DNA from 3 places in the Solibacillus sp. FSL W7-1436 genome. Region 3 is predicted to be linked to each of the others. Evidence: a T-box and tRNA genes for the amino acid it is inferred to sense, from the RefSeq annotation. Region 3 holds a T-box; the other regions hold tRNA genes.

Region 1 (4,298 bases), 610 kb from region 3:
ATATAATAATGGTAACTCGACTCATTTGCCGGATTAATGCCGATATATTCATCCAGGTTAAAAGATTTCGCCTGTGCAAAAGAGATTTTGCCCTCTTTGTATGCTGCAACCAGTTCTTTGTAAAAGCCTTCCGGAGTCCCTCCCGTAGCTAAACCAAGTACTGTTGCATTATTCTTTTTCAATTGATCTATAAAAATTGTTGCGGCAATTTTACTCATCTCATCATAGTTCGCCGCTTCAATCCATTTCAAATTTGTTGCTACATTCATTTATCCAATTCCCTACTTCCTCATTAAAATAGACATTTATTATTATTTTAATAATATTTTCTTCATTTTATATGCCTTGCATTATAGTGTTCATTCTATAGTAAACTTTTTTAAGAAGCTAGAAAAAAACATCTTATTTCCTATAAAAAGAGCGTGTAATGCCGCAAAATATATATAATTTATGCACCTTCCAAATATAAACGGAGTAAGCGGATGAATATATTGAATAACTTTATTTCACTTTAGGAAGTAGAAAGACCCCTTTTACAATTTTATTATTTATAGAATAATTTTCTTCAGTTAATTTACTGCAATAATTTATTGTTACAGGATTTTTCAAAGGTGAATTGATGAAATAAAAGTTTATACTACATTTAAAATAAGTCACTGAAAGCCAAAAAAACCCTTCAAAGACTATAAAAGCTTTGAAGGGTTTTTTCTGTTGTATTGAACTGATACCGAGTGTGGGACTTGAACCCACACGCCTCGCGGCAACGGATTTTGAGTCCGTCGTGTCTGCCATTCCACCAACTCGGCAAAATAAGGTAAAAAAAAATCGGATTTCCGATTAAGAAAAATATGGAGGCGGCAACCGGATTTGAACCGGTGATAAAGGTGTTGCAGACCTGTGCCTTACCACTTGGCTATGCCGCCATATTTGGAGCGGAAGACGAGGTTCGAACTCGCGACCCCCACCTTGGCAAGGTGGTGTTCTACCACTGAACTACTTCCGCAAATAAAAAAATGGCTGGGGTACCTGGATTCGAACCAGGGCATGACGGAATCAAAATCCGTTGCCTTACCGCTTGGCTATACCCCAATATTCAAAATTTAATATAAAATGGGGCGACTGATGGGAATCGAACCCACGAATGCCTGAACCACAATCAGGTGCGTTAACCACTTCGCCACAACCGCCATTATAATATAATTTTAATACTTAAACCTAAATAAAAATGGGGCGACTGATGGGAATCGAACCCACGAATGCCTGAACCACAATCAGGTGCGTTAACCACTTCGCCACAACCGCCACTATATTATTTTAAGTAATTTTAAGTTATTTGGCAGGGGCAGTAGGAATCGAACCCACACTGACGGTTTTGGAGACCGTAGTTCTACCTTTAAACTATGCCCCTATCAAAAGGATGGTGGAGGGGGACGGATTCGAACCGCCGAACCCTAAGGAGCGGATTTACAGTCCGCCGCGTTTAGCCACTTCGCTACCCCTCCAGGTAATGGTGCCGGCGAAAGGAGTCGAACCCTCGACCTACTGATTACAAGTCAGTTGCTCTACCAACTGAGCTACACCGGCAAAAATATGGTGGGTTTGGACGGAATCGAACCGCCGACACTTAGAGCTTCAATCTAATGCTCTACCAACTGAGCTACAAACCCACAATTTAATGTTTTAAAAATGGCGGTCCCGACCGGGATCGAACCGGCGATCTCCTGCGTGACAGGCAGGCATGTTAACCGCTACACCACGGGACCATTTGGTTGCGGGGGCAGGACTTGAACCTGCGACCTTCGGGTTATGAGCCCGACGAGCTACCACTGCTCCACCCCGCGATAATATTATTTGTTTAATGGTGGAGGATGACGGGCTCGAACCGCCGACCCCCTGCTTGTAAGGCAGGTGCTCTCCCAGCTGAGCTAATCCTCCACTGCTGGATACTTCTTATGTATCTTTTTGGTGACCCGTACGGGATTCGAACCCGTGTTACCGCCGTGAAAGGGCGGTGTCTTAACCACTTGACCAACGGGCCTCAATATAAATAAGCCTGGCGGAGAGTAAGGGATTTGAACCCTTGATGCAGGGTTACCCGCATACACGATTTCCAATCGTGCTCCTTCGGCCACTCGGACAACTCTCCAAGATTTAATGGCTCCGAAGGCAGGACTCGAACCTGCGACCTGCCGGTTAACAGCCGGATGCTCTACCAACTGAGCTACTTCGGAATAATTTTATAACAGCCTAGCGACGTCCTACTCTCACAGGGGGAAGCCCCCAACTACCATCGGCGCTAAAGAGCTTAACTTCCGTGTTCGGTATGGGAACGGGTGTGACCTCTTTGCCATCATCACTAGACTATTTATTCGAAAGACATTACTTATTATACCATACTTTTCTTGTTTGTCAAGTATTTATTACAATAATTTTTCATTCTTTCAAAACTGGATAAACGGTTCATTGAATTTGTGCAATAAAATGTGGTTAAGTCCTCGACCGATTAGTATTCGTCAGCTGCATGCGTCGCCGCACTTCCACCTCGAACCTATCTACCTGATCGTCTTTCAGGGGTCTTACTTACTTGCGTAATGGGAAATCTCATCTTGAGGGGGGCTTCATGCTTAGATGCTTTCAGCACTTATCCCGTCCATACATAGCTACCCAGCGATGCCTTTGGCAAGACAACTGGTACACCAGCGGTATGTCCATCCCGGTCCTCTCGTACTAAGGACAGCTCCTCTCAAATTTCCTACGCCCACGACGGATAGGGACCGAACTGTCTCACGACGTTCTGAACCCAGCTCGCGTACCGCTTTAATGGGCGAACAGCCCAACCCTTGGGACCGACTACAGCCCCAGGATGCGATGAGCCGACATCGAGGTGCCAAACCTCCCCGTCGATGTGGACTCTTGGGGGAGATAAGCCTGTTATCCCCGGGGTAGCTTTTATCCGTTGAGCGATGGCCCTTCCATGCGGAACCACCGGATCACTAAGCCCGTCTTTCGACCCTGCTCGACTTGTAGGTCTCGCAGTCAAGCTCCCTTATGCCTTTACACTCTACGAATGATTTCCAACCATTCTGAGGGAACCTTTGGGCGCCTCCGTTACTCTTTAGGAGGCGACCGCCCCAGTCAAACTGTCCGCCTGACACTGTCTCCTACCCCGCTAAGGGGCATGGGTTAGAAGTTCAATACAACCAGGGTAGTATCCCACCGACGCCTCCTTCGAAGCTGGCGCTCCGAGATCTCTGGCTCCTACCTATCCTGTACAAGTTGTACCAAAATTCAATATCAGGCTACAGTAAAGCTCCACGGGGTCTTTCCGTCCTGTCGCGGGTAACCTGCATCTTCACAGGTACTATAATTTCACCGAGTCTCTCGTTGAGACAGTGCCCAGATCGTTACGCCTTTCGTGCGGGTCGGAACTTACCCGACAAGGAATTTCGCTACCTTAGGACCGTTATAGTTACGGCCGCCGTTTACTGGGGCTTCAATTCACAGCTTCGCTTGCGCTAACCGCTCCTCTTAACCTTCCAGCACCGGGCAGGCGTCAGCCCCTATACGTCACCTTACGGTTTTGCAGAGACCTGTGTTTTTGCTAAACAGTCGCCTGGGCCTATTCACTGCGGCTTCTCTAGGCTATGCACCCAAAGAAGCACCCCTTCTCCCGAAGTTACGGGGTCATTTTGCCGAGTTCCTTAACGAGAGTTCTCTCGCACACCTTAGGATTCTCTCCTCGACTACCTGTGTCGGTTTGCGGTACGGGCACCTCTCACCTCGATAGAGGCTTTTCTTGGCAGTGTGAAATCAGGAACTTCGCTCATACGAGCTCGTCATCACAGCTCAACGTTATAGTATGCGGATTTGCCTACATACACGCCTTACTGCTTGAACACGCGCAACCAACGGCGTGCTTACCCTATCCTACTGCGTCCCCCCATTTCTCAAACGGTGAGGAGGTGGTACAGGAATATCAACCTGTTGTCCATCGCCTACGCCTATCGGCCTCGGCTTAGGTCCCGACTAACCCTGAGCGGACGAGCCTTCCTCAGGAAACCTTAGTCATACGGTGCATGGGATTCTCACCCATGTTTCGCTACTCATACCGGCATTCTCACTTCTAACCGCTCCACCAGTCCTTCCGGTCTGACTTCAACGCTGTTAGAACGCTCTCCTACCACGCATACTCAAAGTATGCATCCACAGCTTCGGTGAATCGTTTAGCCCCGATACATTTTCGGCGCAGCGTCACTCGACCAGTGAGCTATTACGCACTCTTTAAATGATGGCTGCTT
Region 2 (4,298 bases), 1.4 Mb from region 3:
GTTCCTTCTGTAAATTGAATGTGCAGCTGATTATTCGTCACATTTACAGACACGCCAACAGTAGCTGCAGAGCCCTGAATTTCCGACGTAGGAATAACGATTTCAATATCCCCTGCTTTTAGAAGCATATTCCGGTCTGCAAGATTTTTCACCTGAGAAGCGGTAATCTTAGTTGTATAGCGTCCATTTTGGTAAGTCATCGTTTCATATTGTGACCAGTTTGCCGTTTTTGGAATCGCTGGTCCCACTGTAATTGCGGAATCATCCGGAATGTAAAGCGGGTCGTATGTCGGCTTTTCAATGACTATCCCGCCTGGCTTTATTTCATGAATATAATCGGGATAATACATGTACACAAGCATAATATATTGCGGATTTCTCCACATAGTTTCAAGACGGACAAGCTTTTCCAACACTGTTACATATCTTTTCGCTTCAGACGATAAATTATTGTAAAGCGAACGGGCTCTCGCAATTTCCTGTATCGTCGAGCTGTGGCTAATATCGTTCATGTAAATATCAAATGCGTTGGCATCAAGCTTAGCCTGCTTCACTACCGTATTTTGATAAATAATATAATTCTCACCGTCAATTAAAGTATTGAGGTTTGTTACAAATGATTTTGCAAGGTCACTTAGTGTATTGTACGCAAGCCGAATACTTTTGATTTGAGTTTCGGTGTACTTCGTTTTATCGATTCGTTTAATGCGATCCATTACTACTTTCGCTTCTTTTTCAGCTTGCACCTTTTGCACAGCTAAACGGCTCTCGAAGTATTCCAGGTTTGGCACTACTTGTTTCGGAATTAGCTTTTTCGCCTCGCTATTCAATGCATCATAGGCTTTTCGGGCTGCACTAATCTCAGAAGCCGTTGCCTCGTCATTGAAAGTTTGAATCATTTCGATGACCTCTTCTGCAGCGATCTGATTGGCGATTTCCGCTTCTTTTTTCGTCAAATCTTCCAAAAGCACTTCCACTTTGCCGTAGTTGCTAATTTGTTGGCGCAACCCTTGCGAAAGATTGTTATAAGCTTCCTTCACTTTTTCCAGTTCTGATTTAGTCGACCTTGGATTTAAACCTTCTATCGCTTTGTTAATATCTACAGGTGTTGCGAGAGAATCCCCCAACGTTTCGGTTTGCTCCGCCTTTGCTTCCCCCACCATACCAATACTTACTGGGATTGCGACCAAAGCAGCCAGCAGTAACTTTGATTTATTCATATGTATCACTACCTATTCTCTTTTTATAAAGCGTACTTATTATATCGGTTCATATCCCAAATTTTAGAATATTAATTGAGCCATGTTAATGAAAACTTGCCCCACTCTCTCCAAATTTGATAATAAATATTTAAAATGATCTTTGAAGCTTATTGATAGTACTTTATATGAGTTGGAAATGCTGATCCATAAAAAAAACAGCTACCTCCCCCGGGCAGCTGTTTCATTTGTTTTCAATCAATTTTGTCACCGTAAAATACCACTCACCGCCCCGTAACTCACGTATAATCAAACCGCGCTGTTCTGCAAGGAGCGTTAATCCGATAATGTCAGAGATTAAAAATGTAAAATACTTCGCAAAGCGGACACCATAGATTACTTCTCCTAATTGTTTCGCAGTATGATGTCCTTCACTAATTTTGGATACAACCTTTTGCAGCTTGTATTCTATTTTACTTAAGCTTTTCTCCATCACATCATTCAAGTTTTCATAAATCTCTTTATGTCCTGCAAACACGGTGCGTACATTGTGAGTTTTCATTTTATCAATTGAGTCTATATATTGGCTGATCGGGTTCGTTATATTTCCTGAATCGTCATGGTCAATTAAAGCATTTGTCATACCCGTGGCCAACAAAAAGTCCCCCGCAAATAACCAGCCTGTTTCCGCATCAAACAAACAGATCGAATCCGGTGAATGCCCTGGAGCCGCAACTACATGTAATCCACCGATTTCCTGTCCGTCTTCCAGTTGCAGAATTGGCGGATAGATCATTACATTTTCTTTATTGTGAAATGTATGCTCCATTTTTGCCATTCGTTCACGGGCAAATTCCAGTACGCCGTATTGCTCATACAACCTATAGTAAAAATTAAGCTTCTGCATTAAATAATCATCTTCACATTTCAGACGGGGAATGGCGATTTTACTGGCATAGACTGGAACCGGATATTCATTCGTAACTTGATTTACTACCCCGATATGATCATTATGAAAGTGCGTTAAAATAATACGGGTAATTTGGTTAATTTCAATTTTATATTCCTTCAATTTCTGATAGAAGAATTGCTCAAATTCACCACCTTCAATACCCGCATCTATTAAGGTATAGTCTTCTCCATTTTGGTAGACATAACAGTTTATACTCCCCAATCCACTATAATCAGAAGGAAAAATAATCGGGTAAACTGCTTTATTACCTGTTTTTATTGCATTCACTTTTCCACCTGCTCCCACTGTTTATATGCAGAAAGGGCATGCCTCGAAATTGATTCCAGACAGCCCTTCTATTGTATCTTAATAATACCTTACTGTTCATTCTTCAAACAGTGGAGATTTACATTATTACAAAACAAAAAAGACATTGCAAATTTTGCAATGTCTTTTCATTCAAGTGTATATGACCCGTACGGGATTCGAACCCGTGTTACCGCCGTGAAAGGGCGGTGTCTTAACCACTTGACCAACGGGCCAATGGCTCCGAAGGCAGGACTCGAACCTGCGACCTGCCGGTTAACAGCCGGATGCTCTACCAACTGAGCTACTTCGGAATAATACTATGGTGGGCCTAAATGGACTCGAACCATCGACCTCACGCTTATCAGGCGTGCGCTCTAACCAGCTGAGCTATAGGCCCATAGTATGGTGGGTTTGGACGGAATCGAACCGCCGACACTTAGAGCTTCAATCTAATGCTCTACCAACTGAGCTACAAACCCATAAAAAAAATGGCGGTCCCGACCGGGATCGAACCGGCGATCTCCTGCGTGACAGGCAGGCATGTTAACCGCTACACCACGGGACCAACATCTGAAGTAAAAATATTAAAAATGGAGGAGGTAGAGGGATTCGAACCCCCGCGCGGTGTTACCCGCCTGTCGGTTTTCAAGACCGATCCCTTCAGCCAGACTTGGGTATACCTCCAAAGGGAATAAAATATAAATGGTGGAGCCTAGCGGGATCGAACCGCTGACCTCCTGCGTGCAAGGCAGGCGCTCTCCCAGCTGAGCTAAGGCCCCATAAAATGGTCGGAATGACAGGATTCGAACCTACGACCCCTTGGTCCCAAACCAAGTGCTCTACCAAGCTGAGCTACATTCCGAATATGTCAGTAAAAAATATATTATGGCGCGCCCGGCAGGAGTCGAACCCACAACCTTCTGATCCGTAGTCAGACGCTCTATCCAATTGAGCTACGGGCGCGCATTATTAGAGATAAGAATTATAAAATGGTGCCGAGGGCCGGAATCGAACCGGCACGGTGATCACTCACCGCAGGATTTTAAGTCCTGTGCGTCTGCCAGTTCCGCCACCCCGGCATTTTGGAGCGGAAGACGAGGTTCGAACTCGCGACCCCCACCTTGGCAAGGTGGTGTTCTACCACTGAACTACTTCCGCAAAATGCTTAAGATCTTTTATATCTGACAGTATGTATAATTTTATAAAACTGGTGAGCCATGAAGGACTCGAACCTTCGACCCTCTGATTAAAAGTCAGATGCTCTACCAACTGAGCTAATGGCTCTCTAAATGGTGCCGGCGAAAGGAGTCGAACCCTCGACCTACTGATTACAAGTCAGTTGCTCTACCAACTGAGCTACACCGGCACTTAGAAATGGTGGAGGATGACGGGCTCGAACCGCCGACCCCCTGCTTGTAAGGCAGGTGCTCTCCCAGCTGAGCTAATCCTCCAATATTCTAGCGAAGCGACGTCCTACTCTCACAGGGGGAAGCCCCCAACTACCATCGGCGCTAAAGAGCTTAACTTCCGTGTTCGGTATGGGAACGGGTGTGACCTCTTTGCCATCATCACTTCACTATAGTGGGCTTTAAAAAGCCTATGTAAAAGAATTTTCATTCTTTCAAAACTGGATAAACGGTTCATTGAATTTGTGCAATAAAATGTGGTTAAGTCCTCGACCGATTAGTATTCGTCAGCTGCATGCGTCGCCGCACTTCCACCTCGAACCTATCTACCTGATCGTCTTTCAGGGGTCTTACTTACTTGCGTAATGGGAAATCTCATCTTGAGGGGGGCTTCATGCTTAGATGCTTTCAGCACTTATCCCGTCCATACAT
Region 3 (14,717 bases):
CAGGTACAAAGAAAATTGTCCTTATGCTAAGCTATCCATCTGATGAAGTGGGCAACCATTTAGTATCATTGGATGAACTTGATGAAAAAGGTATCAACCCATGGACTGATGTATTGACAGAGGCTGAATTCCGTGGTCATTTCGGTTTTAACAAACATACATTTACAGGTGTGGACTACATCGAATATTATAAAGAATTAATCGTTGAACAAGGTGCGGAAGTTGAAGTCATCTTCTCGAACAATGCAAAAACGATTTTAGATTATACGAAAAGCATTTTAACTTGTGATATTCACTCTCGCTTCCGTACAAAACGGATTTTAAAAGCTGCGGGCGCTGAAAAAATTTATGGTCTTGACAATATTTTAGCTGAATCTGTAAACGGATCTGGCTTTAACTCTAAATACGGATTACTTGGATCAAATAAATCGACAGAAGATGGAGTGAAATTATTCCCTGACAACTGTCAACCAATCGTAGATGACATCCAGGCTAAAATTTTAGCAGCTACAGGGAAACTTGTAGAAGTTATGATTTACGGTGACGGGGCATTTAAAGATCCAGTAGGCCAAATTTGGGAGCTAGCTGACCCTGTTGTATCACCTGCCTATACACCAGGTCTTGATGGTACTCCAAACGAAATTAAGTTGAAGTACTTAGCGGATAATGATTTCTCTAACCTGCATGGTGAAGAACTGAAAGAAGCAATCAAAGAATATATCAATAACAAAGAAGAAGATTTAACTGGTAATATGGCTGCGCAAGGTACAACGCCTCGTAAGCTGACAGATTTAATCGGTTCATTATCTGACTTAACTTCCGGTTCAGGCGATAAAGGAACACCAATGATCTACATCCAAGGCTATTTCGATAACTATACAAAATAAAAAACAGACTCAATTCCCCTTAACGGGAGTTGAGTCTGTTTTTTGATTTAGATGAAAAAATAAAACGGTGCAAATTTTAAATTTGCACCGTTACTTAATTTACGTTATAGACTGTACTGATTTACTTCTCAATACCTTCTGTCCATTTGTTCACTACGTCTTGGTTTTCTTCAACCCATTGTTTTGCTGCTTCTTCAGGTTTTGTTCCTGAGTAGATGTTCAGCATCACTTCTTCGATATCTTCAGTTGTCCATTCAAAGGCATCTAAAATCTTGAATGCATCAGGTGACTCCTGTTCTAAGTCTTGACGTACAAATGTGTGAATACTTTCTTCTCCGCCAAATACTCCTTCAGGATCTTCTAAATACTTCAAATCATAGTTGGCAAATTTCCAGTGTGGGCTCCAGCCTGTCACAACGATATCTTCTTCATTTTTAATTGCCTGTTCTAAAGCTACAGTCATCGCACCTGATGAAGATGGTTGTAACGACCAAGATTCCAGATTCGGATATGTTTCAAGTGCTCTTTCAGCAGCCGCAACAACACCTGCACCTGCTTCAATACCTGTAATTGTCGATGCTGCCTCTGTAGATAAATCAGCGATTGATGTTGCTTCCATATAACTTGGTACAACTAATCCGATTTTCGCACCTTTTAGGTTTGGTCCCAAATCTTCTAGATCTGAACCGTATTTTTCATATTGTGACGCATGTGTAGCAGGTAACCAGCCAGATACCATCGCATCCGCTTCACCTTTAGAAACTGCTTCCCACATGATGGCATTGTCCAATGGTGTAATGTCAACTTTATAGCCGACACTTTCCAGTACTTCTGCCACTACATACGTAGAAGCAACCTCTGAATCCCATTCTACATAGGCTAATTCAATTGAACCTAAATCTTCTGATGATGACGTTTCTTTTTTCTCTGTTGTGTCATCTCCACACGCTGCTAATAATAGCGCTGCACTCATTGCTGTAGCTGCAGGCATCCATTTCATTTTTTTCATTTTACTTTCCCCCATTTGATTTTTGCTTATTTAAACTTTGTGTTAGGCGGTCTACAATAATCGCGAAGATTACTAGACTGATCCCAGCAACAAAACCATTACCGATTTGCGCTCGTTGTAGAGCCGATAATACTTCACGACCTAAACCTGGCGCACCAATCATCGATGCAATAACAACCATCGATAGTGATAATAGTACAGTTTGGTTAATACCGGCCATAATTGTAGATCTTGAAAGTGGCAGTTCTACTTTCACTAATTTTTGAGTGAATGTACTACCATAAGAATCCGCTGCTTCGATTAAATGCGTCGGAACTTGACGGATACCTAGATTTGTAAAACGTACAGTTGGTGGTAATGCGAAGATTACTGAGGCAAATACACCTGGTACGACACCAATTCCGAAAAACGCAACAGCCGGAATTAAATAAACGAATCCAGGCATTGTTTGCATAAAGTCTAAAATTGGTTTTAAAATTTCTTCTACTACTTTTGATTTCGACATCAGAATGCCAAGTGGTATACCGATTACAATCGCGATTAAACTAGAAAACAGCACGAGTGTAAATGTATTCATAAGCTGATTCCATAAGCCCTGGTTTAATATGAACAGTAAACCAATGATAGAAAAGATGGCTAAGCCGAATTTTTTGCCTGTAGCGAAAAATGCCAACACGGCAATGATTAAAATAAATACATACGGCGGAATAGCTGTTAATCCGGATGTAACAAGGTCCATCAAATCTTCACCGTTGCTTTGAATGAAACGGAATTGGGCTGAAAAAGTATCTGTTACAATATCCATTAAATCTTCTACTTTTTCTGCGACTGGTAATGGCGTTGCCAGATTTAAAATTTTACTCATTGTCTACACCTCCGTTTTTTTCAGAGGCTAACGACTCTAAAACAACTCCACGGATTAGTACTCCGCGCAGTTTCCCTTCTTCGACAACAGCAACTGGTGTTGGAGAATCGGAAATAACCGATAAAATGTCCTGGATCACTGTTGATGGTTCAACAATCGGCATATCATTGCGTAAGATTGTCTGCAGTGACTTTTCGCCGGATTGCGCAAGCTCCAGTGCATCATTTGCAGTAATATAGCCTAAATATTTGCGGGCTTTATCCACTGCGAGCAGAACACTTACTTTATCTTCTCTCATACGCTGCAGCGCAACTTTCGGTCCCTCATGATCAATTTGAATTGTCATTGGACGAATCATCGCATTTTCCGCAGTCAATACTTTCGAACGATCTACATCTTCCAGGAATGAACGGACATACTCATTTGCAGGGTTAGTCAATATTTCTTCCCCTGTTCCTACTTGCATGATCTTTCCATCTTTCATAATGGCAATACGGTCACCAATACGAAGTGCTTCATTTAAATCATGTGTAATAAAGACAATTGTTTTTTGTAAATTAGCTTGTAACTCCAATAGCTCATCTTGCATCTCTTTACGAATGAGCGGATCAAGAGCAGAAAAAGCTTCATCCATTAATATGATTTCTGTATCATTTGCCAACGCTCGTGCAAGTCCTACACGCTGCTGCATACCACCTGATAATTGATCTGGATACTGGTCTTTATAGGAGAGCAACCCTGCATTCTGTAAAGCCTTTTCTGCTTTTAATCGTCTTTCCTCTTTCGGAACGCCTCTGACTTCCAGGCCATACTCTGCATTTTGTAAAATGGTACGTTGCGGGAATAATGCGAAGTTTTGAAACACCATGCTCATTTTTTCCCTGCGAACTAGCTGCAGGCTCTTTTTATTGAGCTTTGTAATATTTTGGTCATCTATATAAATATCACCACTCGTTGGTTGAATGAGACGATTGAGTAAACGAATTAATGTCGACTTCCCACTTCCTGAAAGCCCCATAATTACGAAAATCTCACCTTCTTCAATTGTCAAACTAGCTTCATATACACCTACAGTAGCATTTGTTTCTTTTAAAATCTGTTCTTTGGATTTCTCTTGCTTCACGAGCTTTAATGCCTGTGATGTATTTTTTCCAAATACTTTAGTGACTCGGTCTATTTTAATTTTCCCCATAATCCACTTCCTAATATAATTGATTTCACGCTAGTAACAACTTTATATTTATCTCGGGTTGTTAAAAGCAACAACTTTTATATTAATAGACGTTGTTACTATTGTCAAATGAGAATCGCTTTTTTTGCACCTGCATCTAGAAATAAAGTCCCTTAAACAGAAAAAACTACTCCCGAAATACAATGTTGGAGTAGTTTGTTTTTGTTATAAATTTGATGACCTTTATCTATTCTGATTGAAAGTTGTTACTTTCCAGCTGTAAAAAGTGTTTAACATTGGAATAGCACTCTTCTTTTCCGATGAAAAATAATGTATCCCCGGCAGATAGTGTTGCGTATGGACCAGGGGAAACAATCAGTTCATGATCTTTTTTTATTCCAATTATTGTGGCACCCGTTTCCTGCCAGAAATTAATTTCGCCTACATTTTTCGATAGGAATGGACAATTTTCAGTAATATCGATTTGAAAAGGTACAAACGGATTTATCGATTGATAGCGGCTAGTCCTGTTGACCATTTCTACTAATGTATCCTGGAAATGATGCAACTCATCAATTTGGCGTTCAATACTGTCGGTTAACTGTTTTTGTAAATCTCTTATAGACTTAACGCCTGTTAACCGCTGAATGTATTTAGCCGCATTTTCATAGGAAACGATGACAACACCGCTTCCCTTTGTTGCTTCTACAATATTTAAATCCTGCAGAACGGCAATCGCTCTTCTCGCGGTTTCCGATGAAACACTGTATTGAGATGCCAGCGATGAACGGGCGTAAATCTTTTCACCGACCACATATTTTTTTTCGACAATTTTAGCGGCAATATCTTCTGCTATTACTTGATATTTAGGCTGCTTAATTTGGATTTTCTTCTCCATTATTTGCACTCCTTTGTGCTGTGTTCATTATGCATAAGCAAAATTCCTATATTTATACTATATCGCATTATATACCTTTTTATAAAAACAACAAATAGTTCGCCGATTTCGAATATATTTTTCATAATATATCTTTTAATAAATTGGATTAAATACAGGTAAATTTTCTGTTAAATACTAACAATAACATTATTAACTATTTTATTCGATTTATTTCTTCATTTTTCGACAAAGTTAACACTTCAGCACTTCAACTCAATAAACTTGTTTATTATTCTGAAAAATAATGATAAAATTTTGATTATTGTAAATTAGAAAAAGGTGTATCAATGAAAAAAATATTTAGAAAAAAAACAATCAGTGACCTTTTACTTAAAAGCGGTAACATGCAGCTGCCGAAAACAATTGGTCCTTTTGATTTGATTATGTTAGGTGTAGGTGCCATTGTCGGTACAGGCATTTTTATTTTACCTGGGACAGTTTCCGCTCTCCATGCAGGCCCGGGGATTATCTTTTCCTTTACGATTGCTGCAGTCGTCTGTGCATTAGCCGCACTATGTTACTCTGAATTTTCTTCTACTGTACCCGTTGCAGGTAGTGCCTATTCATATAGCTATATTGTTTTTGGTGAAATCATTGCATGGCTTGTCGGATGGGCATTATTATTGGAATACGGACTCGCAACTGCTGCCGTTGCAACAGGCTGGTCCGGGTATTTCGTTTCGCTTCTGGATGGTTTGAGTATCCATCTACCGGTCGCATTGACAGGGGCATTCAGTCCTGAAAACGGTACTTATATTAACTTGCCCGCAATCTGTATTATATTCGCTATAGGTGCTTTACTGTCATTAGGAATGAAAGAATCGACACGTTTTAATGCGTTATTGGTCGCGATTAAACTTGGTGTTATTTTATTATTTATTGCAGTTGGTATATTTTACGTGAAACCTGAAAACTGGACACCTTTCCTGCCATTTGGAATGAGTGGTGTATTTACTGGTGCCGCGCTCGTATTTTTTGCCTACTTAGGATTTGATGCCGTATCTTCTGCTGCCGCGGAAGTAAAAAATCCCCAGCGGAATATGCCAATCGGGATTATTGGTTCCCTGCTCGTCTGTACCTTATTGTATGTTGTCGTTTCACTTATACTGACAGGGATTGTACCATATACAGACCTGAATGTAACCGACCCGGTATCTTACGCAATGCAAGTGATCGATCAGGAATGGGCAGCGGGAATCATATCGCTCGGTGCTGTCATTGGCATGATGACCGTTATATTAGTCATGATGTACGGAGGGACACGTTTACTGATGGCGTTTGCCCGTGATGGCTTAATGCCAAAAATGCTGGCTCAATTAAGTGAAAAACGTAAAATGCCTGTTAAAAACACATGGCTGTTTACCGTGATAATTTCATTTTTTGCAGGTTTTATTCCATTGGATTTATTGGCTGAACTTGTAAATATGGGTACATTGGTTGCATTTATTTTTGTTTCTGCCGGCATTTTATATTTGCGGAAAAATAAAGACTTGCCGCAAGATCGATTTAAAGTACCTTTTTATCCTGTTTTACCAATCTTATCATTTATTTTATGTATTTTTCTCATCACACAACTTTCCTTAAACACATGGATTGCATGCGGTATTTGGTTTATTATCGGGATAATCGTTTATTTCACATATGGAAAAAAACATTCTACGCTAAATTCTAAAACTGAATAAAACAGCAGATCAATTTAAAAAAAGCACAGCAAATTACAGAAACTAATTTGCTGTGCTTATACTTTTTACCGTAATCCTCCTCCGAATATGTGAAACGCTTTGTTTAAATTTTCTGACCTTATTAAATTGTTTGTTTTTGAACCTTTTACAGATGCCAACTAGTTGCTAATATGAGAGTTAATTTCAAGCAAGGGAGCGTCTATTATTATGGAATCATCAAGATCAATCACTTCTTCATCAGAAAAAACAAAAGACTTAATTATTACAAGCCTACTTATTTCACTCGTATTCGTAGCCACATTTTTCATCAATATCCGTTTGCCGATTGCTGCAAATGGGGGGCTTGTTCATTTAGGTTCAGCCATGCTTTTTATTATCTCAATTTTATTTGGGCCAAAGAAAGGCGCAATGGCCGGAGCATTCGGTATGGCACTGTTTGATATTTTATCCGGCTGGACATTGTGGGCACCATTTACATTCATTACACGTGGTCTGCAGGGGTATATAGTAGGTAAAATTGCCACAATGAACGGAAAAAATGGTGGTAATATTTTTTATAACTTTGGAGCTATCATTATCTCGATTCCATTTATGCTTGGCGGTTATTATATTTGTGAACGTGTTCTCTATGGAAACTGGGTCATTCCGCTTGCATCGATTCCAGGAAATCTCGTTCAAAATGCAGTAGGTCTTCTCATTGCACTCCCTGTATGTATCGCTTTGAAAAAACTGCCTCTTTTCAAATAAAAAAATTGGTTAGCGCTCAATTGTCGCTAACCAATCTATTTTATTTTACTAGCTTGCTGATTGCTTTGAATGTATCGCCTTTTGCTACTTGCTGCATTTCGAATAATGCCATTTCCACACTTGTTACATGAGCACCAAGCTGCACCATTTTCTGGATGCCTACTTCTCGGTTACTTGCTGTTCTTGAAGACACACAGTCCGCCAGCACTTCGACTTCATAACCGTTTTCCAGTAATTGAGCTGCTGTTTGATATACACAAATATGCGCCTCAATACCGGCCAATAAAACCTTCTTGCGTCCTGTTTGCTGTAATGCCTCTACAAATTCTTCAGTATCGTAAGCACTGAATGTAATTTTTTCAATCGGTTTTTCATCTGTTAAATGCTCGGCAACTCGCTCATCTGTCGGTCCAAGGCCTTTTGGATATTGTTCAAGCCATAAAATAGGTAGATCCAATAATTTTGCCCCTTGTACCATTGTTGCGATATTACCTACAACAAGTGCGCTTTCCTCAACAACTTGCGCCAATTTCCCCTGAATATCAATCAGTACTAATACTGCTTCTTCTTTTTTTAACATGATTATACCTCCCCTAAGTTGCATTCTTCTCTATTATACTGAACTTTCCCACTAAATGAATAGTAGATCCTCCATTGAAACGAAATGCATGACACTGTATAGTGAAAAGAGAAATGGAGGATTTACATGTTACGTTTTAGTTGGCTCATAAGTATGGGCATTAGTTTATTTGGAGTATTAATCATTCAGCACTTCTTTACGGTAAAACCGGACGATGTTGCAAATGGAGGAAATCTTGGCGCACTAGGTTTAGCACTGGTTGCACCATTCATTATACTTAGCTTATTTATTACATTTCGCTTCTTTACTGAAAGTGCCAGAAACGCAAAAGATCATCTAATGCGGATGATTTATTTAGTATTTGGAGTTGCCCTGTTAGTAGTCTTCATCTATTATGCCATTGATTTTTCAAATAATGTTTTTGCATCCCTTGGTGGAGATACGAAGACTCCCGGTTCCACAATCTATCGTTTCCCCCTATTAAACGAGTATACGAATCACGTTTTTCTTAACTTTTATACGTTCGGAATTATCCATACATTTAGCGCTTTAGTCGGCGCTGTTACAGGAATGGTCAAGCCTGCACAGGAATCCCCGCAATAATACAAAACCCGAATGGTCATTGAACCATTCGGGTTTTGTTATTGTGAATTAGCGTACTTCTGCACCTGCTGCTGCTAATGCTTTCAGTACTTTATTGTGCGCTGCGACTACTTCTTCGTCTGTTAATGTTCGCTCTGGATCGAAGTATGTTAATGAGAAGGCTACTGATTTTTTACCAGCCGTCATTTTTTCCCCTGCATAAACATCAAATACTTTTACTTCTTTTAATAAAGAAGTTCCTGCACCTTTAATAATGCTTACAATTTCACCAGCTGGAGCTGCCACATCCAATTCCAATGCGATATCACGACTCATAGCCGGGAAGCGCGGAATCATAGAATAAACGAGCTCCTCCTGTGTTGCACTTAAAATAGCATGCAAGTTCAGTTCAGCTACATAAGTTTCTTTTACATCGAACGCTTTTTGTTCTTGCGGATGAAGCTGTGCAATGACACCCACTTTTTCACCATCCAACAATACATCTGCTGTACGACCTGGATGGAGGCCGTCAACTTGCGCTTTTACATATCCTACACGGGATGTTAAGCCCAATTTAGCAAATACGGCTTCTACAATACCTTTTGCAACGAAGAAATCAACATTTTTCTTTTCTCCCTGCCATGTATTATCAATCCATTTACCTGTTAACACAAGCGCTAAGTGCTCTTCTTCAAATGGTAGCTCTTCAGCAGTTTGTCCAAGGAATACTGAACCAATTTCATATAATGCCACTGTTTCCGCTTGACGTGCTACGTTATAGCTTGCTGCCTCTACTAAGTGAGGAATTAAGCTTTGGCGTAATGTTGAGCGTTCTTCAGACATAGGCATTAATAATTTTGTCGTCTCTTCAGCTTTTAATGCAAACTTTTGAGCATGCGCTGCTGAAGTTAATGAGTAAGTTACCGCTTGATAAAGACCGGCACCTTCCATAACATTGCGTACAATACGACGTCCTGCTTGATATGGCGTTAAGCGGCCAACTTGATCACTCGCAGGTAAGCTTACAGGAATCTCATCATAGCCATACATACGTGCAATTTCTTCAACGATATCTTCAGGAATTTTAATATCCTGACGACGCGTCGGAGCATCAATGATCAATAATCCATTTGCTGCTTCCACATCAAATTTTAAACGCTCTAAAATAGACAGCATATCCTCTAAAGAAATCTTCATACCTAAACGGCCGTTAATAAAGTCAGGTGATACAACAACACGAGCAGGTGACTTATCAAGTTCATCAACTAGCACTGTACCTTCAAGTACTTCCCCGCCTGCCAATTCAGCAAGTAATTGTGCTGCACGTTCTGCTGCCGGAAGAACACGGTTCGGATCTACACCTTTTTCGAAACGTGCGGAAGAATCCGAACGTAAGCCGATTTCTTTTGAAGTACAGCGCACAGATGCCGGATTGAAATATGCTGATTCGATTACTACTGTCGTTGTAGTATCGGATACTTCAGATTTAGCACCGCCCATCACACCTGCAACCGCTTCAGCTTCCTGACCATTTGTAATGACAAGATTGTGGCTTGCCAATTTACGTTCCTGATCATCAAGTGTCGTCATTACTTCACCGTCACGAGCCATACGCGTCACGATTTCACCTGTTGCCAATTTATCGTAGTCAAATGCATGTAATGGTTGGCCATATTCCATTAATACGTAGTTTGTAATATCGACTACGTTATTATGTGGACGTACGCCAGCAGACATTAGTGCATGCTGCAGCCATAGTGGAGATTCTTTTACTTCAATATTTTTTACAACTTTCGCTGCGTACATCGGGTTGGCTTCTTTATCTTCTACCGTTAATTTTAAAACATCTTCCGCTTTTTCAGCTGAAGCTGTATAATCGATTTCCGGTAATTTTACCTCCTGAGATAAAATCGCAGCTACTTCATAGGCAACACCCAACATGCTCATTGCATCCGAACGGTTCGGTGTTAAACCAAGCTCAAGCACTGTATCACGTAAGCCTAAGACATCTAATGCATCGGCACCTGGAGCTGAATCAGCTGGAAGTACATAAATTCCTTCAGCATAGGCTTTCGGCACCAGACGGCCTTCAATCCCCAACTCTTGAAGTGAACAGATCATTCCGTTTGATTCTTGGCCGCGTAATTTTGCTTTTTTTATTTTAATGCCGCCTGGCAATTTTGCTCCTGGACGCGCTACAATGACTTTTTGACCTGCATCGACGTTTGGTGCCCCACATACGATTTGTTGAAGCTCTTCTTCTCCAACATCCACTTGGCATACATTTAATTTATCTGCTTCCGGATGTTTTTCTTTCGATACAACATGACCTACAACCACATTGGACATGCCTAGTGAACGGTCAATTACTGCATCTACTTCAATCCCCGCGCGTGTAATTCTTTCTGCTAACTCATTCGCTTCCAAAGAAGAAATATCTACATATTGACTTAACCATTTTAATGAAACTAACATTTATATTGTCCTCCTTCTTACACTTCTGCCTGGTGGAATTGTGATAAGAAGCGTGTGTCATTTGTATAGAAATGACGAATATCATCCACACCGTATTTTAACATCGCGATACGTTCTGCACCGATACCGAAAGCAAAACCTGAAAGCTTCGTTGAATCGTAGCCAGCCATTTCAAGTACGTTCGGGTGTACCATACCGGCACCTAAAATTTCGATCCAACCAGTTTGTTTACATACATTACAGCCTTTTCCTGAGCATTTATGACAAGAAACGTCTACTTCTACAGATGGCTCTGTGAACGGGAAGAATGATGGACGAAGACGGATTTCGCGTTCTGCTCCAAACATTTTCTTCGCTAATGCATCAAGCGTTCCTTTTAAGTCAGACATGCGGATGTTTTCACCAATCACAAGGCCTTCAATTTGCATGAATTGGTGTGAGTGGGTCGCATCGTCTGTGTCACGTCGGAATACTTTACCTGGGCAGATCACACGGATTGGTTCGCCTTTTTTGGCTTCCATCGTACGTGCCTGAACTGGTGAAGTATGCGTACGCAGTAATGTTTCTTCTGAAATATAGAATGAATCCTGCATGTCACGAGCCGGGTGACCTTTAGGCAAGTTCATTGCTTCAAAGTTATAGTAGTCTTTTTCTACTTCAGGTCCTTCTACGATTTCGTAGCCCATTCCTAAAAACAGGTCTTCGATTTCTTCGATTACACGTGTCAGCAGGTGACGGTTTCCTGCACGTACTTTAGCGCCTGGTAACGTGACATCGATTGATTCGTTTTCAAGCTGTGCTAAAATTGCAACTTCTTCTAATACAGCAACCTTCTTTTCAAGTTCAGTTGTTACGTTTTCACGCACAGTGTTAACTAGGGCACCCATTTTCGGGCGTTCTTCTGCAGAAAGTTTCCCCATTCCTTTTAATAAGTCCGTGATTGGTCCTTTTTTACCTAAGTACGCAACACGAACTTCGTTTAATGCTTTTAGGTCCGCTGCATCGGCAATTTTGGCTAATGCTTCTTGTTCCAATTGCTTTAGTTGTTGTTCCATTTACAAAGTCCTCCTTAATAAAATCCAGTGTCATAGTGCCTGTTCTGAACCCGTTGCTTTAACAATCTCATAAATACACACTAATCATTACCATTTGTGAAAATAAAAAATCCTCGTCCCCTAAGAAAGGGACGAGGACGAGTTTCGCGGTACCACCCTAGTTATTGCATTAAGCAATCACTTCATTGGAGCTAACGACTATGTCTAGCCGGCAATCCTTTCACCACAAGTGGATCCCGGATGCTGCTCGCGGGGTGAACTTCACTATACAATTTGTTAGCAAGCTTTCAGTCATTGGCTTGCATTCCCTAAAACAAATGTTGTATACCTACTCTTCCCGGTCAACGCATTTCGTAATATATTCTCCAACTAGTTTAATGTATTTTCGTACATTTATCAACTAGCTGGAGTGCTTTTCATCATTACATATCCCAAAGAAGGATTAATAAAGAACCTAAAACAGTCAATACTACTAAACCGATGCCGTATACGATGTTCGAGTAGATAGCCCACTTGTCATTTGTTTCACCAGCGTGCATGAAAACAATAAACTGTAAACCTGCTTGAATGAATGCTGTTACTAATAGGATAACCATTCCAGTTGTGAATGACATATCTGTGAAGTACACAAGCATTGCAATCACTGTTAAAATCAGTGAAAATACGAAGCCCATAATTTGGCCGATTGGAAAGAACTTAGCCATAGATTACATCATTCCTTTCAAGTAAATGAAACTGAAGATGAAGATCCAAACAACATCCAGGAAGTGCCAGTATAGTGAGAAGATAAATGTTTTCCCTGCTGTCACTGAGTTAAGTCCACGTTTAGCGATTTGGATCATAATGAAGATTCCCCAGAATAAACCAAACGTTACGTGAAGACCGTGTGTTCCTAACGTTGTTAATAAAGCAGATGTGAAGGCACTAGTCGTAATACCTGCACCAACATGTACGTAGTGTACAAATTCATAAATCTCTACAGAAATGAACGCTGCACCAAGCAATAATGTAATACCCATGAATGACAATGTCGCTTTTTTACTGCCAAGACGCATTGCATGAATGGCTAAACCGATTGTAAAACTTGATGTTAATAGGATGAATGTCTCTGCCAATACTGGACCGATTTCGAAAATCTCAGCAGCAGTAGGACCGTCACCTGTACGACCTGATAGAACAAAGTATGATGCGAATAATGTACCGAATAACATAATTTCCGCACCTAGGAAAGTCCAGAATCCGAAGATTTTCAGGTTATTTTCCTCTGTTGAATATTCCAATGGAACATTGTTATTAACTTTACCCATTATTTCGCACCTCCTTCTTTTTCATATTTTTTCTCGATTAATTCAACCTCTTCTTTATGGATATGGTAGCCATGGTCGTCTTCCAGAGAACGGTAACCCATACAAGCTAAAATACCGATTAAGCTGATGATTGCTAAAGTAAACATACTGAATACTAGAGCGAAACCACCGATGAAGAAGAATATTGATAAAATAAATGTTTGACCTGAGTTATTTGGCATGTGAATGTCTTGAATTTCACCTTTGAATAACTTCGTGCCATTTTTCTTAGCATCCCAGAATGCTTCTGATGTTGAATCAGTTACGTCTGGAGTAATTGCAAAGTTGTAGTGTGGAATTGGCGTATGCGTTGCCCACTCTAGACCACGTGCATCCCATGGATCTGAACCGATGTCGCGTGGTGAGTTTTTGAAACTGTACCAAATGTTCCATACTAGCATTAAGAATGAAACAGCCATAATACCGGCACCGATGAACGATACCATGTTTAATGTACTGAAACCTGAAGCTTCTGAGAAAGTATACATACGACGTGCTTGACCATCTAAACCAGTGATATACATAGGAATGAATGATAGTACGAAACCGAAAGACATTACCCAGACAGTAGCTTTACCTAGACGTTCATTTAACATGAAACCGAACATTTTTGGCCAGTAGAATGTTAAACCTGCTAACATCGCGTAAACAACACCAGGGATGATTACGTTATGGAAATGAGCTACTAAGAACATTGTGTTGTGGTATTGGTAGTCAGCTGCTGACATCGCGAGCATAACCCCTGTTACACCACCAAGTGTGAATAAAGGAATAAAGTGCATTGCATACAACATTGGTGTCGTAATAACAATTTTCCCTTTATAAAGTGTGAATAACCAGTTGAAAATTTTAACCCCTGTTGGGATCGCAATTGCCATTGTTGTGATCGAGAAAATCGAGTTCGTGAATGCACCTTGACCCATTGTAAAGAAGTGGTGAGTCCATACAGCGAACGAGAATACTGAAATTACGATCAGTGACCAAACCATTGACGTGTAACCGTATAAGTTACGACGTGCGAATGTCGAAATAACTTCAGAGAAAATACCGAATGCCGGTAAGATCAGGATATATACTTCAGGGTGACCCCAAACCCAGAACAGGTTGGCCCAAAGCATGTCCATACCACCGTCACCGATAGCGAAGAATTTCGTATCCCAAAGACGATCCATCGTACCCATTGCTAATGCTACTGTTAATACCGGGAACGCGAACACGATAATTAAGTTTGCAATAAGCGCTGACCAAGTGAACATTGGCATTTTGAATAATGTCATACCTGGTGCACGCATTTTAAAGATTGTCGTAATGAAGTTAATACCTGTCATTAACGTACCAAGTCCGGCAATTTGAAGCGCCAGCATGTAGTAGTTAGTAC

Evidence for each region. A T-box is a leader RNA that pairs with one kind of tRNA and senses whether it is charged. The one in region 3 lies ahead of pheS (phenylalanine--tRNA ligase subunit alpha), so its partner is inferred to be a tRNA-Phe.
Region 1: it has a tRNA-Phe gene. The T-box ahead of pheS (phenylalanine--tRNA ligase subunit alpha) is inferred to sense a tRNA for this amino acid. The anticodon was not compared.
Region 2: it has a tRNA-Phe gene. The T-box ahead of pheS (phenylalanine--tRNA ligase subunit alpha) is inferred to sense a tRNA for this amino acid. The anticodon was not compared.

Annotation. Positions count from the first base shown of each region.
Region 1 is NZ_JBBOWV010000001.1:808,125-812,422, forward strand. Features, by position in the region: gene nagB (glucosamine-6-phosphate deaminase) at 1-269, opposite strand, end outside; tRNA gene MKX73_RS04080 (tRNA-Leu) at 726-806, opposite strand; tRNA gene MKX73_RS04085 (tRNA-Cys) at 850-923, opposite strand; tRNA gene MKX73_RS04090 (tRNA-Gly) at 929-1,003, opposite strand; tRNA gene MKX73_RS04095 (tRNA-Gln) at 1,015-1,089, opposite strand; tRNA gene MKX73_RS04100 (tRNA-His) at 1,112-1,187, opposite strand; tRNA gene MKX73_RS04105 (tRNA-His) at 1,227-1,302, opposite strand; tRNA gene MKX73_RS04110 (tRNA-Trp) at 1,335-1,408, opposite strand; tRNA gene MKX73_RS04115 (tRNA-Tyr) at 1,419-1,502, opposite strand; tRNA gene MKX73_RS04120 (tRNA-Thr) at 1,509-1,584, opposite strand; tRNA gene MKX73_RS04125 (tRNA-Phe) at 1,592-1,667, opposite strand; tRNA gene MKX73_RS04130 (tRNA-Asp) at 1,688-1,763, opposite strand; tRNA gene MKX73_RS04135 (tRNA-Met) at 1,767-1,841, opposite strand; tRNA gene MKX73_RS04140 (tRNA-Val) at 1,860-1,935, opposite strand; tRNA gene MKX73_RS04145 (tRNA-Glu) at 1,964-2,038, opposite strand; tRNA gene MKX73_RS04150 (tRNA-Ser) at 2,055-2,146, opposite strand; tRNA gene MKX73_RS04155 (tRNA-Asn) at 2,156-2,231, opposite strand; rRNA gene rrf (5S ribosomal RNA) at 2,246-2,361, opposite strand; rRNA gene MKX73_RS04165 (23S ribosomal RNA) at 2,484-4,298, opposite strand, start outside.
Region 2 is NZ_JBBOWV010000001.1:1,604,999-1,609,296, reverse strand. Features, by position in the region: gene MKX73_RS08120 (S-layer homology domain-containing protein) at 1-1,220, opposite strand, end outside; gene MKX73_RS08115 (MBL fold metallo-hydrolase) at 1,444-2,439, opposite strand; tRNA gene MKX73_RS08110 (tRNA-Glu) at 2,622-2,693, opposite strand; tRNA gene MKX73_RS08105 (tRNA-Asn) at 2,696-2,771, opposite strand; tRNA gene MKX73_RS08100 (tRNA-Ile) at 2,781-2,857, opposite strand; tRNA gene MKX73_RS08095 (tRNA-Phe) at 2,864-2,939, opposite strand; tRNA gene MKX73_RS08090 (tRNA-Asp) at 2,950-3,025, opposite strand; tRNA gene MKX73_RS08085 (tRNA-Ser) at 3,052-3,144, opposite strand; tRNA gene MKX73_RS08080 (tRNA-Ala) at 3,164-3,239, opposite strand; tRNA gene MKX73_RS08075 (tRNA-Pro) at 3,246-3,322, opposite strand; tRNA gene MKX73_RS08070 (tRNA-Arg) at 3,347-3,423, opposite strand; tRNA gene MKX73_RS08065 (tRNA-Leu) at 3,451-3,539, opposite strand; tRNA gene MKX73_RS08060 (tRNA-Gly) at 3,544-3,618, opposite strand; tRNA gene MKX73_RS08055 (tRNA-Lys) at 3,669-3,744, opposite strand; tRNA gene MKX73_RS08050 (tRNA-Thr) at 3,751-3,826, opposite strand; tRNA gene MKX73_RS08045 (tRNA-Val) at 3,836-3,911, opposite strand; rRNA gene rrf (5S ribosomal RNA) at 3,921-4,036, opposite strand; rRNA gene MKX73_RS08035 (23S ribosomal RNA) at 4,124-4,298, opposite strand, start outside.
Region 3 is NZ_JBBOWV010000001.1:196,523-211,239, forward strand. Features, by position in the region: gene MKX73_RS00955 (coenzyme F420-0:L-glutamate ligase) at 1-887, shown strand, start outside; gene MKX73_RS00960 (glycine betaine ABC transporter substrate-binding protein) at 1,009-1,896, opposite strand; gene MKX73_RS00965 (ABC transporter permease) at 1,898-2,761, opposite strand; gene MKX73_RS00970 (quaternary amine ABC transporter ATP-binding protein) at 2,754-3,953, opposite strand; gene MKX73_RS00975 (TrkA C-terminal domain-containing protein) at 4,180-4,830, opposite strand; gene MKX73_RS00980 (amino acid permease) at 5,160-6,554, shown strand; gene MKX73_RS00985 (ECF transporter S component) at 6,762-7,301, shown strand; gene MKX73_RS00990 (hydrolase) at 7,342-7,881, opposite strand; gene MKX73_RS00995 (nucleoside-diphosphate sugar epimerase) at 8,008-8,484, shown strand; gene pheT (phenylalanine--tRNA ligase subunit beta) at 8,533-10,938, opposite strand; gene pheS (phenylalanine--tRNA ligase subunit alpha) at 10,956-11,993, opposite strand; T-box leader at 12,118-12,347, opposite strand; gene qoxD (cytochrome aa3 quinol oxidase subunit IV) at 12,416-12,697, opposite strand; gene qoxC (cytochrome aa3 quinol oxidase subunit III) at 12,701-13,300, opposite strand; gene qoxB (cytochrome aa3 quinol oxidase subunit I) at 13,300-14,717, opposite strand, start outside.